3 regions of the Halobacillus seohaensis genome follow, and region 1 is predicted to be linked to each of the others. Evidence: riboswitches for the same ligand, from Rfam matches in the RefSeq annotation. Region 1 holds a riboswitch; each other region holds the start of a gene.
What was found. Region 1 has a riboswitch for S-adenosylmethionine ahead of ACFQIC_RS13515 (PLP-dependent aspartate aminotransferase family protein). Riboswitches for the same ligand answer to the same signal wherever they lie in the genome.

Region 1 (4,872 bases):
TTACCCATCCAGGGTGAGCTGTGCACCAATAAACGTCACCCTCTTTTAAATCAAGCACCCAACGGCCTGTTTGGTACTGTTGAATCATATTACGGTGGGCATGGATGATTCCTTTTGGCTTACCCGTTGATCCACTTGTGTAATGGATATTCAAACCATCATCAAGATCAACCCAAACAGTATCTGCTGTATCATCAGCTTCTGCTGCTTCTTTTGTAATAGAAACATCTGACCCTGCTAGTTCAAAGTCTGTTGTAAATACCGTTTTCAAGCTTGGAATTTCATCTCTGTTTACACGATCCAGAAATTTCAAGTCTGTAATGAGATATTCTCCATCACAGTCATTGATTCTATCCTTTACCGCCTCTTCCATAAATGCTTCAAACAGCGGTCCCACAACGGCTCCAATTTTTATGGCAGCTAACATTGCTATATGACAATACGGATGCTTAGGTAAGAAGACAAAAACAAAGTCCCCTTTTTTCACTCCATGAGCCTTAAGTACATTGCTCCAGCGGTTCACTTCCTGTTGAAGTTCTTTATACGTGTACGTTTCTTCCTCACTTTCAGTGAAATAGTGAAGGGCGATCTTATCGCCCTTGCCTTCTTCCACGTGACGATCTACACATTCATAAGCCATATTCACATTTCCTGTTTGATACCAGCTAAACACCGGATGAACACGTTCCCAACTAAATGGTTCGCCTTCCATCCACTCTTCCGCTACATTGTAAGCTCCACATTTAGGTGGAAGGGTTCTCGTAGTCATACGATGAGCCTCCTTACTCTTTCATAATATCTGTCTTTAAAGTCTTCTGTTTAAGATCAGCTAAAAAAGGATGCTTAAAGGCTTCTGTTTTTTCGCTGTGCCATCACAATATTAATCCTAGTTCTTGAAACATCATGCCAACTATTTAAATTTCACATGCATAAGTTTCGATTGTTCCTCTTAACCGCTGTGCTTCTTTGTACGTGCAACGATTGTGAATAACTTGAAGTCCTGCCTCACTGGCAATCTTCGCAGCCTCAGGTGCAATAACACCTTCTTGTAACCAGAAAACGTCAGGCTGAACATTAGCTGCCTCTTTCGCAATTTCCACCGCGGCTTCAGGGCTGCGGAAAATTTGTGCCACATCTATTTTAAACGGAATAGAACTTAAGTCTGGATAGGCTTTCTCACCTAACACTTCATCTTCTCGAGGATTGACAGGAACAATTTGATAACCTAAACGCTGCATCTTACGCGCTAAACGGTGACTTGGACGGGATGGTTTTCCACTTAAGCCAACCACAGCCAGCCTCTTCGGTCGAGTCACTTCCTTACCATCTACTTCTTCCTTCACTTGAGCTGAACTTAAAGCCCACTTAATAACACCTTCATCATTTTCTGTAATCGTAGAAGCTACTTCGCGACCAGTAGCTTTACCAATAGCGCGATTTAAGTCATTAATTAAATCTTTCACTGATTCAATACCTACAGATAAACGAATTAGCTCTTCTGTTACCCCACTTGCAACTAAGTCTTCTGCTGATAACTGTTGGTGAGTTGTTGATGCTGGGTGAATAATTAGTGATTTCGCATCTCCTACGTTTGCAACGTGAGACCATAGTGAAATATTGTTAATTACTTCACGGCCAGCATCACGACCACCTTTAATTCCAAAGTTCACAATGGAACCATATCCACCTTCTAAGTACTTGCCGGCAAGGTCATGTGCTGGATGCTCTGTTAAACCTGGATAAGAGACCCACTCTACATCTGGATGTCCTTTCAAGTATTCTGCTAATTCAAGAGCATTATCATTGTGACGCTCAACACGTAGATGTAACGTTTCTAGACCTTGAATAAGTTGAAAAGCACTTTGCGGACTTAAGCATGCCCCAATGTCTCTAAGCAGTTGAACACGCAGCTTTGTAATAAAGGCTAATGTTCCAAAATCAGCCGCATATTTAATGCCATTGTAACTTGGATCTGGCTCTGTGAAGACAGGGAACTTACCGTTAGTCCAGTCAAAACGGCCACCGTCAACAACAACTCCACCAATCGTTGTACCATGACCTCCTATCCACTTCGTCGCCGAGTGAACAACAATATCTGCACCCCATTCAATTGGTTTACAAGAGTAAGGAGTAGCGAATGTATTATCAACGATAAGTGGAACCCCATTATCATGAGCAATTCCGGATACTTTCTCAAAATCTAGTACATGCAAGCTGGGATTTCCAATCGTTTCAGCAAAAACCGCTTTTGTTTTATCAGTAATCGCTTTTCGGAAGTTTTCAGGATCTTCTGGATCAACAAATACTACGTTAATACCATATCGCGGCAAAGTATTAGCAAATAAGTTATAAGTACCACCATATAAGTTTGCTGCAGCAACAATCTCATCTCCTGCTCCAGCAATATTCAAAATGGATAGAGAAATAGCTGACATTCCAGAAGCTGTAGCCACAGAAGCTACCCCATTTTCAAGTAAGGCCATTCTCTTTTCAAAAACATCTACCGTTGGATTACCAATTCGTGAATAAATATTCCCAGGCTCATCTAGAGCAAATAGGCTTTGTGCATGATCTGTGTCATGGAAAACATAAGATGTCGTTTGATAGATTGGAACGGCTCGAGAACCTGTCGTCGGATCTGGTGACTGTCCACCGTGTAAAGAAATTGTATCTAAATCATAGCTTTCAAATGAATTTGTCATAATAAAATCCTCCCTTAGAATAAATAAAATTTATTGTTTACTTTTAGGCTGTTTTAAATCTAGTTCTTGATTTTTGTTACAAAAACTATTGATTTCTTTATTAGGCAAGTTGCTTATCTTAGTCCGTTAAAGCTTCCGATTGCGGGAAGACGATTCGGTTACTGCATTTAAAGAAAGGTGGTCCGAAAAGCGAGCTATTTCCCCGACCACCTTCCTTTCGTGTTGGTGACGGAACGGCCAGCTATCCCAAGCGTGTTATTGGCCGATTGTTGAATAAACTTATTCCTCACTTTTCAAATCTGAGATAAAAAGATGCAAAAAACCCCTCTTCGATAAGAAGAGGGGTTTGTTATAAACGGGTCCTCCTCTTATCTCTCAGATCAATGATCTGTAGGATTTGGCACCTTCTCAAACTGAATATTTGTAGGTTGCCGGGCATCACAGGGCCTATTCCCTCTGCCGCTCTTAATAAGAGTTTGCATTATTTAAATTGTCTATGCTTATCAATTATAGGCACTTTACTAACTATAGTCAATAATTTTTTGAATATTTATTTAATAGATTGATGGATTGCCTGCTTGAACTGGGCAGCAATATCTTCCGCTTCTTCAATTCCAATAGACAGTCGAATCACATAATCATTGATTCCAATTTTATTTCGTTCTTCCACAGTTAAAGCCCGATGAGAAGTACGTACAGGATAGGATACGGTTGTTTCAACTCCTGCTAACGTCGGTGCTAGCTTAATCCATCCTAATGATTTGAAAAACGCTTCTACATCAACCTTTTCAGCTAACTCAATCGTTACAATGGCTCCTTTTCCTCGTTCAGAGACATATTCCGGATAATAGACGCGTTCCACTCCATCGTCTTCGTTTAACATTTGAGCTACCTGGTCTGCGTTATGTGATTGCTGTTTCACTCGTAATGCAAGAGTTTTTGAGCCGCGCTGCGTAAGCCATGCCTCAAAAGGACTTAAGTTTGTGCCTAAACCAATAATTCTCTGCTTTGCTTTTGTAATCAGTTCTTCATGCCCTACTACTACGCCAGAAGTAACATCACTATGGCCACCGATATACTTTGTCGCGCTATGAGCCACAATGTCTATTCCCTTTGTATAAGGCTGTAGTAAGTAAGGTGTAGCAAATGTATTATCCACCATTGTCCTCAAATCGTGTTGTTTGCCCAATTTAACAAGATTTTCAATATTTTCTACTCGTAGAAAAGGATTGGAAATGGATTCTGTGTACAACAACTTCGTATTCGGACGAATTGCAGCTTCTATGGACTGTTCATCAGCAAAAGAAACCATTGTATATTCAATACCAAAACTCGCTAATTGCTTAGTAATCAATTGATGTGTTCCACCATACAAGTCTTCAGCAGCTAATATATGATCTCCTGCTTCAACAACCGAAAGAATTCCAGCCATAATTGCTGAAATGCCAGATGAAGCTGCTACCCCTGAAGGTGCACCCTCCAAATTAGCAACCGTCTGTCCTAATTCATCTGTGTTCGGGTTATTCTCTCTCGTATAGGAATACGGCACCTCTCCTGCATAATAGCTTTCCAAGTGATCCAAATCACGAAAGGTGAAAGCAGATGTTTGATAAATTGGAGTAGCTTTGCTATTTAATGCTGTATCTTGATTTAACTTATTATGTACAACACGTGTACTAAATGATCGTTTTGACATCGAGATCTCTCCTTTTAGACTCTAATTCCTCATAGTATATAATAACATTCTCCCTTATTGTCAAAGAATTATAATTCTCTCTCATTCAAAATCGCTTGTACAACATGCTGGTAATAATTAAAGTCATGAGGACAGAAGTGATGGCGTAATAAAGTAATTTCATCCCCGCTTAATACCGAGGTCGCTATTAGGTGTTGACGATTTTTCGATATCATACTTAAGAAATCTTCTAAGTCGATTTCTACTACGTCCGTCACTTCTTCGTTAATCGCAAACTCTAATTCGTTATTATAAGGGTATAAGTAAATATGGCAAATTTCTTTGTCATTTAGAGTCTTCATCTTTAGTTGTTCTTTATGAAAGCCAGAGTAGATAATATTCTCCTCCCTAAGCTTAAGTCCCAACTCTTCCTCAATTTCCCTCAATCCGCCTTCAATGCGACTTTCATAGAGGCCAATATGCCCCGCAGCCGTT
Region 2 (4,872 bases), on a different contig from region 1:
AGCACAGACAAAAACTTACCTTGGTTTGACCAATGCAGGTTTCCCTAATATGTTTATGATTACTGGACCAGAAAGTCCTTCCGTGCTAAGTAATATGCCTGTTTCTATTGAACAGCATGTGGAATGGATTGCTGACTGTATTGATTATCTTTGTGAACATAATATAGATTATATCGAGGCAACTCCAGAAGCTGAGAATGCATGGAGTACACATTGTAGAGAGGTGGCCGAAGCTACGCTCTTCACAAAAACTGAGTCATGGTATACAGGTGCAAATATTGAAGGAAAACCACGGGGATTCTTGATTTATCTTGGAGGAGTGGGAGCTTATCGAGAGAAATGCAGTGAAATTGCCAATGAAGGTTACCCAGGATTTACGATGGTCATTTCTAAGAAACTCGTGATTTAAAAGCAATAATTTAGGGGGGGGGGATTCGCTTCTTAACTTAATGGTTCTGTCGTTAGATACAGAGAAAGGGCTCAGGCATGTTTTCTGAGGGGAGGACGGTAAGTCTCCTACTAGAGCTGAGGCCACTGAAAAAGTGAATTTAATAAGAAAATTAACTCAACCAACCACTATATATGCGAGTGATATTTCTTTAAGAATTTATACTATTTAACCGAAACGTAGCAGACTTGTTTTCTAAACTTAAAGTGGTTCCATTCCTCTGTCTTTACTAACGGAACCATTTTTTAACTCTTTATTCAACATATTGCCCGATGGTAGACGTTTAACATAGCTTAATAAAAAAAGCACCCAAACTAATTGGGTGCTTACATAACAAAATGAATTATTGTTCTTCTTCTTCGTTAAACCATAATGGGTCTTCGTCATCAACAAAGCCGTTATAATTAATGAGGACTTCTTCACCTGCTTTTATATCGTTATAAGCATAAAAGTCAAACGTGTCTTTCTCAAAGTTAATTTCATAATTTGCATTAGGCTCATACGAATGGTTAAACATCATACCATATCCTAAAAGAAAAGCAGTGTGATTTTCTCCGTACTCAAACGCATAATCCGCAAGCCGAGTTTGCTCTATAAATTGATGCTGATCATTAGGATAGGGAAGGACTGGAGCTTCATGGATTAGCTCATTTTTGCTTATATTGCGTGTTGCGAACACTCCTCTTCCGAACTCTTCATCAGTGAGTGTGGACAGTCTTACTTCAATCATGATAGTCACCTACGCCTTCTTTTCGATCAAAATTTGTAACTTCTTAAGTTTGACAGCTGAGTAAGATGAAAGCAACCTTTTTAGGTTATCTAAAGCCTAGCTTGGGAATGGATAATAAATTTTTTTGAAAAGTCCATTCATAAATGTATTTATTTTTTACTTGTATTACGATATACTAATAAACATAGTAATTTACTTGGTTTTAAAAAACAGAATGGTTGTAATTTTCTCATGATCTATTGACATTTATTGTGAATAAGCATATTATATGTAGCAATCATTAAATATCAATAATTTCATACGACTTTTCTTATCGTGAGAGGTGGAGGGACTGGCCCTTTGAAACCTCGGCAACGGATTTAATGAGCAAATCATTAAACACTGTGCCAATTCCAGCAGTGCTTTTCAGGCGCTCGATAGATAAGAAGATTGGAACTTACTGAATGCATCGTAAACCTCTCTTCTTATTTTTACTAAAAGAAGCGAGGTTTTTTAATTTGGCTTAGAGGGAGGTAATTATGGGAAACAATATTATTTATTATGACCGTTTCTCTAGTGACCCATTTGAAGGATGGCAACCAACTGATGATACAAAAGGTGCTGCTGAGGTTTTGCAGTGGGCTTATGAATCATATGGAGAGTCAATTGTATATGCTTGCAGTTTTGGAGCGGAAGGAATTGTATTAATTGATTTGATTTCCAAAGTAAAGAAAGATGCGGAAATTGTTTTTCTTGATACGGATGTCCATTTTCAAGAAACTTACGAACTTATTGATAAAGTAAAAAAAAGATACCCTGAGCTTAACATTCATTTAAAAAAGCCGGATTTAACACTAGATGAGCAGTCAAGTCAGTACGGTTCTGCTCTTTGGAAAAGACAGCCCAATCAATGTTGTTACATTCGAAAAATCAAACCGCTTGAGGATGCTCTTTCTGGAGCGACAGCCTGGATTTCAGGATTGAGAAGAGAACAGTCTCCTAGTAGAAGCCATACGAACTTTGTGAATAAGGATGAACGATTTGAATCAATTAAGGTATGTCCCCTTATTTACTGGACCTGGGATGATGTTTGGGATTATATCCGACTAAACGACTTGGATTACAATGTCTTACATGATCAAGGTTATCCTAGTATTGGTTGTATGCCCTGCACGTCTGCTGTGAATGAACAAGATGACGATCGTTCAGGTAGATGGAAGGGGTCAACTAAAACGGAATGTGGGCTACACACTTCAGGAAATTAAGAATAGGGATGGAATGGATTATACTATAAAACTAAATGAAGGAGAGAGTTATATGTCACTTATTACGCCACATGGCGGGTACCTAGTCAATCAATGGAATCAAGAAGGGTTTACATCAAAACCAACAGATAGTATTGAATTAGATGCTATGGCTTTGAGCGATTTAGAATTGATAGCGAATGGGGCGTACAGTCCACTTAAAGGTTTCTTAAATAAAGAGGATTATCAATCAGTCGTTGATACGTTACGATTAGCTGATGGTACGCCATGGAGTATTCCTATTACATTACCTGTTCATGCTGAGCAGGCGTCGAGCTTAAACCCAGGTGATGTTGCAGAGCTTTATCAAGGTAATACAGTGTATGGAGTTATCGAAATCGAAGAGATCTACCAACCAGATAAAGAGAAAGAAGCAAGAGAAGTTTACTTAACAACAGAAGAAGCGCATCCAGGGGTGAAAAAGCTTTTCAATCGTCCGGACTATTACGTAGCTGGAGAAATACAAATGCTTAACCAATCAGTTCGAGAACATGAGGATAAGTTTTATTTGGACCCTGCAGAATCGAGGAAGCATTTTCAGGAACTCGGATGGAATAAAGTGGTCGGGTTTCAAACGCGTAACCCTGTCCATCGAGCTCACGAATATATTCAAAAGGCATCTTTAGAAATTGTCGATGGACTATTTCTTAATCCTTTAGTAGGAGAAACAAAGAGTGATGATATTCCGAGTGATGTTCGAATGAAGAGTTACCAAGTTTTACTAGAACATTATTATCCTGCTAATCGAGTGGTGCTTGCTGTGTTTAATGCGGCTATGCGTTATGCAGGCCCGAGGGAAGCGATCTTCCACGCCATTGTACGGAAAAACTTTGGTTGCTCTCACTTTATTGTCGGACGTGACCATGCAGGTGTCGGAAATTATTACGGCACTTATGATGCACAGAAAATTTTCAGTAACTACGAAGAAGATGAATTAGGCATCACGCCATTATTCTTTGAACACAGCTTTTATTGCTTGTCTTGTGAAGCGATGGTTTCCCATAAAACGTGCCCTCATGATGATGATCAGCATGTTATCTTATCAGGGACGAAAGTACGTGAACTGCTGCGAAATGGCGAGAAGCCGCCTAAGACTTTCAGCCGTCCTGAAGTTGTAGAGGTTTTAATAGATGGATTAAAGGTGACACAATAACAAAAGGGTGAAGTAGTTGGAATCCAATATTGTCTGGCATAATGCGAGTGTATTAACCGAAGATTATCGTACTAAAAATGGACACCATAGTGGAGTGATTTGGCTGACTGGACTATCTGGATCTGGTAAATCAAGTATTGCCAATCTAGTCAATAAACATCTTTATGAAAAAAAGGTAAACTCTTATCTATTAGATGGAGACAACGTTCGTCACGGATTGAATGCTGACCTTGGATTCAAAGCGGAAGATCGAAAAGAGAACATACGTAGAATTGGCGAGGTTGCCAAGCTATTTGCAGAAAGTGGCACTATCGTGTTGACCGCTTTTATTTCTCCTTATCAGGAAGATCGTAATCAAGTAAGGAATATTCTTGAACAAGGAGATTTTCTCGAAGTCCATGTGGATTGTCCTTTATCTGAATGTGAAGTCCGAGATCCAAAAGGCTTATACGAAAAAGCTAGAAGCGGGGAAATAAAAGGTTTTACGGGTATTGACTCCCCTTATGAAGTACCTGAATCTCCTGAGATCGTATTGAGAACCCATGAGTTTAGTGAAGAAGACTGTGCAGCTCAACTCATATCTTTACTAGAGAATAAAGGATGGATATAAGATAATAGAGGGATGGCGAAGTGGAAGTCTTAAATGATGAAAAGAAAGGAGGGAACTGTCTCATGAAAAAAGTGTATATTGTCGGTGCAGGGCCCGGTGACCCAGACTTAATTACAGTAAAAGGGCTGAAGGCTATCCAAGCAGCAGATGTTATTTTATACGATCGATTAATAAATAGAGATTTACTAAAGGAAGTGAAAGAAGAAGCTGAACTCATTTACTGTGGTAAAAGTCCTGATCATCCTTCGCTATCCCAAGAAGAGATTAACAATGCTCTTTGTACATTCGCCTTACAAGGAAAGATTGTAACCCGTTTAAAAGGAGGGGATCCTTTTATTTTTGGCAGAGGGGGAGAAGAAGCGGAAGCATTGGCTGAGAAAAATATTCCCTTTGAAGTTGTCCCTGGTATATCATCTGGAGTAGCAGCCCCGGCCTACGCGGGGATTCCAGTTACACACCGTAAATATAGTTCTTCTGTAGCTTTTATTTCGGGAGTATGCCAAATGAAAGATTCAGATGATCATTGGGAACATGTAGCCAAAAGCGCAGACACGTTATGTATTTATATGGGCGTTCGGAAACTACCCGAAATAGTTGAACAACTGATTCGCCATGGTCGTGAAGCTACGACTCCGATCGCTCTTGTCG
Region 3 (4,872 bases), on a different contig from region 1:
GCAGAAACTGTTTCATTTTAAATGACGGTCACACATGTTTTGTAGTCATTTATATACCCGTTTAATAACGGATACATTGAAGATGTAAATAACACAATTAAAGTTCATTGTATGAAATTAAGGACTTTGAACAATAAAAAAAGAAAATATGCGAGGTTCCCTCCGGAAAAACAGGCGTTCGTCCACTTAAAGCAAGTTGTTTCCGTAGCCGCCCTCATCGATTTTGGCAACGGATCCAAGTTATCTCGAAAATGAGTCTTACAGATTACGGCCCGTTTCTTTAAGACTCAGTTTTTGAATGGCTTTAAGAATATCGGTTGCTCTCACAGTCATCACCCACTTATGTTTGATAACCTTACCATAGAACGATTGTTCGATTTTATCACATATCAACAATCAACTTTAACAGAGCCATTTCTTTAGAAGTTAACTTAGTTGTTTGACTGGCGATGCTTGGAAAATACGTACAAAGTCTTCCACCATTGCGCTAGCAGTTGACAATTTACCTGCTCCAGGTCCTCGTAACGTTACAGAACCCACTAAGTCGCCAGTGACATCAATAGCATTATCAACCCCGTCAATCGCATATAAACCATGGCTGGATGGGAGTGAAATGGGCTGGACATTTGCTTGAATGCTATCATTCACTAATTCGAGAGTGGCCACGTGACGAAATTTTTCTCCTTGCTGCTTTGCTTTAGTAATATCCTTTTCTGATATATGGGAGATACCTTGAAGTGGGACTTCTGACCAAAGCGGTTGTCTATTATAAAGTAACTGACTTACTATCATTAACTTATAAAAGGCATCGTACCCTTCAATATCATTGGTCGGGTCTGCCTCTGCATATCCCTTGTCCTGTGCTTCCTGTAGTGCTTCGGAAAATGGTTTTCCATCCTCTTGCATCGCCGTTAGAATATAATTGCTAGTTCCATTGAGAATGGCTTCAACTTTTGTGATTTGATTGACTTGAAGTAGGTTCATTAACGTTCCAATAACTGGTGTTCCGGATGCTGTGGTTGCTTCATAGCCGATACTTGTATACTTTCCGGCTTTTTCAAGAAGTTCTTGACCATATGTAGCAAACATAACTTTGTTGGCAGTGACCACGTGTATGTTTTTGTCTAATGCTTCCTTCAGGTAAGAATGACTAGGTTCCTCACCGTTAATTGCTTCAAAAATAACGTCCGGGTTTTGGTTGATTATATCTTCAAAATTGTCTGTGATAAAGACATAATCGGAAATGGCGCGTTCTTTAAGCTTGTTTTGAACTAATAGACCACATATCTCTACATCTTCACCTATTAAGTCTGTTAATTGTTTCTGCTTATTTTGAAGGATTTCGTAAACTCCTTGACCGACTGTTCCAAATCCTAATAATGCTACTCTAATTGTCATGATTGTTCACTACTCCTTGGTTGATTTTTTCTTGAATCCATAGACCCCATTGATCGAATTCAACTAGAAAGCCATCGTGACCGTAATCTGTCTGGACATGATGGTGTTGACTATTAGGTACGTCAGCACTGAAGTCTTCTATTAACTCTTTGGGATATAATAAATCGTGTTGGAAGCTAATTGTGTAAAGTTGTGCCTGAAATTGCTTAGCTACATTTTGTAATGTCCCTCTACCACGACTGATATCGTGATTGTTCATAGATTCTAATAAATACAGATAGCTGTTGGCGTCAAATCGCTCTTTAATTTTTTCCCCTTGATAATCCATATAAGATTGAATGTCATAATGGGACTCATTGTGACTTCTATCAAATCTTTTTTGAAAAATCTTTCCGCTTCGATACGTAACCATACCTGTCATTCTCGCAAGTTCAAACCCTTGAAGTTGTTCATTTTTATCATAATTTCCCTTATTGAAAGCTGGATCATCTTGAATAGCTCGTGCTCCTATATGATTAAAAGCAATTCCATAGTCGCTCAAGTAGGGAGTTGCAGCTAAAACAAACAATTGCTTCATAAAATTTGGGTAGAGAAGTCCCCACTCAAAGGTTTGCATCCCGCCTAGTGACCCACCCGCAATGGCATGTACCTCATAAATTTCAAGTTTTTGTAATGCTTTATACTGAGCGTGAACCATGTCACGGATCGTAATCTTTGGAAAATCCAATCGATAAGTATCCTGTGTTAAATGATTAAAACTTGCTGGACCTGTAGAACCATGACATCCTCCCAGTACGTTGAAGGTAATCACTTGGAAGTGGGTGGTGTCAATTGGACAATTGTCCCCAACAAGGCCATACCACCACCCAGGGCTTTCAGAAGAACCAATAGTATATTGGTTTCCAGTTAGAGCATGGCAAATGAGAACGACAGGGGCATCTTTAGGACCAAACCGTTCATAAGCTAACTCAACATCAGGAAGTGTCCCTCCAGATTCTAAGGCAAAGCTTCCAATCGAAATTTTAGTTTTAGTATTTTGATCTATAATGTTTTTAGTTGACATGTACGGTCCCCCCTCCTATTTCTCATTTAAATTCCTAATGTAGAAAATATGAAAAGCCCTCTTCTTTAATAAGAAGAGGGCGGTTGGTTAGGTTCCTCCTCTTATCAGTCAGATCATAAAGATCTGTAGGAATTAGCACCTTTTCAAGCCGTTGCTTGAAGGTTGCCGGGCGTCACAGGGCCTAGTCCCTCTGCCACTCTAGATAAGAGTTATTCAGTTGGCGTGTCATTTAAGGTATGTTACGAATTATAGAATGACACGAATATAATGTCAAACTATTTGTAAAATAATGTCCACGTTTGAATTTGAAAAACAGTGGGAAAATACACATCAAGACTACAAAGTAGAAGGAGAGATAAATCATGAAGGAATATAGCGTTGCACCAAATAAAGATGTTACAGGTTGGATAGTTAAAATAGAAGATGTTGCTCCAACTGATGAATATGATGCAAGAGATAAAGCTGTAGAAAAGGCAAAAGAAATGGCGGAGCAAAACAAGCCAAGTCGTGTGCAAATTCTTGACCAAAATCACGAAGTAGAAGAGGAGATGAAATTTTAAGATGAGAGATGGTTAATTTTCTAGAAAAACTCCCGGATCGGGAGTTTTTTTATGGAATAAAACTTGCTGAAACGTTACGCTATACATAGAATTAAAAAGTGATAATCCTCTATGGTTAATTCGTTTGATGCAGGCAAATACCCCTCCTCTTTATTTTCACTTCAATTCTAGCAGGGATCTCCCTACCTATAAATAAATAAAGGTGTGGTAAATGATATGAAACAACAAGTGGATGTCATTATTGTTGGTGCAAGAGTTGCTGGGGCAAGCTTAGCCATTTTATTAGGTGAAATGGGCAAAAAAGTATTAATGTTAGATAAGTCATCATTTCCAAGTGATACACTTTCTACACACCACCTCTCGCACCTCCATTATTTGAAACAGTTAGATGTATTAGATGAAGTTGAAGCTACAGGCTTAAGGAAGATTAAAAGAATGCGTACATATATAGCTGATAGTTTCATCGAAGGGCCCCGTGAGTCTTATACCTTGGCCCCGAGACGCGACCATTTAGACCATGTGTTAATTAATAAGGCTATAAGTTATGAAAATGTGGAGCTTTTAGAAGGATATCAAGTGATTAGCTTGCTTAAAAAAGGGATGCAAGGTGAAGTGTGTGGACTGGAAGCAGTTGATAAAAGAGGGGGTAAGCATACCATCAAGGCTCCTATTACTGTAGGAGCAGATGGTAAAAACTCTTCGGTTGCTAAGTGGGTAGGAGCTAAGAAATATGGGGAATATTCTACTGTGAGGCCAGTCTTTTACGGGTATTATTTTAATGTTAAGCCACTTATGGAACCTACCACTGAAATTTTCTTGAATGAGGGGCGGATTGGTTTTTTATTTCCGATGGAACCAGGGATCGATTGTTTAGGGCTAGAAGTTCGTCCGGAGGAATTTAATAAATTTGCGAAAGAACCACAATCGTTTGAGGAAACTTACCGTCAATTTTATGGAATGAGTGATCGTTTAGAAGAAGCAACCTTGCAAGGGAGGATTATCGGTACACCGGGTGTTCCTAACTTCTTTCGAGAGGCTGCAGGAAAAGGTTGGGCATTGATAGGAGATGCGGGCCATAGCAAAGACCCTAGTACAGGGTTAGGAATCAATGACGCATTGATGCAATCTTCTCTACTTGCAAAGTCCATTAAAGCTTGGGATCAAGGTGAATCATGGGAAGGGGTTATGAAGGAATTTCAGAAGCGACGCGATGAGAACCTTGGACCTGGTTACCGATTAACGTTAGACTATATTCAAACAAGAAAACCTTGGTCTGCGAACGAATCAGCTCTATTTCAAGCAATGGCTGCCAATCCTATGGTTTGGAATAGAGTAGTGCAGCACTTACCTGATGTACTTAAACAACATTCCGAAGAAACACCTGAGCTATATGGTTCAGTGGAATATGAAGCCAAAAACTTTGGATTTCATTACTAATGAAGGAGGGAAAGCATGACATGGACAAAGGAAGTAGCTTTTGCTAAATTGCAGGACATTTACACAGACAAAGTGATGCAAGATGAAAAAAGAAGGGTTTTCCAACAAGTATATCGACATTTATATGAACACCTTGATGATTTAGCTGTTAAATCCGGCTTAAAAGAGGAAGCTCAAAAACAACTTAAATTTTTTAAAGAATATACATTTATGCCTGGAGATAATTTATTTCAGTCGATGCGTTATGTTTTTCTTATGGCACGAGGTGAGAAAGAGAAAGATCCAAGGGAAACCGAAAGCCATTTAAACCGTATTTACCGTTCGCTTTTTCAACCAGCAGGACTTAAAAATCCCTATATACCAGATTCCTTCTGGTCAACACCTTTAGGAGTGGCATGCTTGGTGGCACAGGAA

Region 2: it holds a riboswitch for S-adenosylmethionine, as region 1 does, so the genes downstream of both, ACFQIC_RS12080 (phosphoadenylyl-sulfate reductase) here and ACFQIC_RS13515 (PLP-dependent aspartate aminotransferase family protein) in region 1, are expected to answer to the same signal.
Region 3: it holds a riboswitch for S-adenosylmethionine, as region 1 does, so the genes downstream of both, metX (homoserine O-acetyltransferase MetX) here and ACFQIC_RS13515 (PLP-dependent aspartate aminotransferase family protein) in region 1, are expected to answer to the same signal.

What each region holds. Positions count from the first base shown of each region.
Region 1 is NZ_JBHSZV010000034.1:2,023-6,894, forward strand. Features, by position in the region: gene acsA (acetate--CoA ligase) at 1-769, opposite strand, end outside; gene ACFQIC_RS13515 (PLP-dependent aspartate aminotransferase family protein) at 915-2,702, opposite strand; SAM riboswitch class I at 3,068-3,177, opposite strand; gene ACFQIC_RS13520 (trans-sulfuration enzyme family protein) at 3,253-4,398, opposite strand; gene ACFQIC_RS13525 (NUDIX hydrolase) at 4,467-4,872, opposite strand, start outside.
Region 2 is NZ_JBHSZV010000030.1:22,074-26,945, forward strand. Features, by position in the region: gene ACFQIC_RS12070 (flavin-containing monooxygenase) at 1-409, shown strand, start outside; gene ACFQIC_RS12075 (SET domain-containing protein) at 792-1,178, opposite strand; SAM riboswitch class I at 1,486-1,605, shown strand; gene ACFQIC_RS12080 (phosphoadenylyl-sulfate reductase) at 1,697-2,422, shown strand; gene sat (sulfate adenylyltransferase) at 2,475-3,614, shown strand; gene cysC (adenylyl-sulfate kinase) at 3,631-4,224, shown strand; gene cobA (uroporphyrinogen-III C-methyltransferase) at 4,287-4,872, shown strand, end outside.
Region 3 is NZ_JBHSZV010000044.1:590-5,461, forward strand. Features, by position in the region: gene ACFQIC_RS15960 (homoserine dehydrogenase) at 427-1,398, opposite strand; gene metX (homoserine O-acetyltransferase MetX) at 1,388-2,461, opposite strand; SAM riboswitch class I at 2,560-2,670, opposite strand; gene ACFQIC_RS15970 (DUF2188 domain-containing protein) at 2,824-3,021, shown strand; gene ACFQIC_RS15975 (NAD(P)/FAD-dependent oxidoreductase) at 3,238-4,458, shown strand; gene ACFQIC_RS15980 (hypothetical protein) at 4,474-4,872, shown strand, end outside.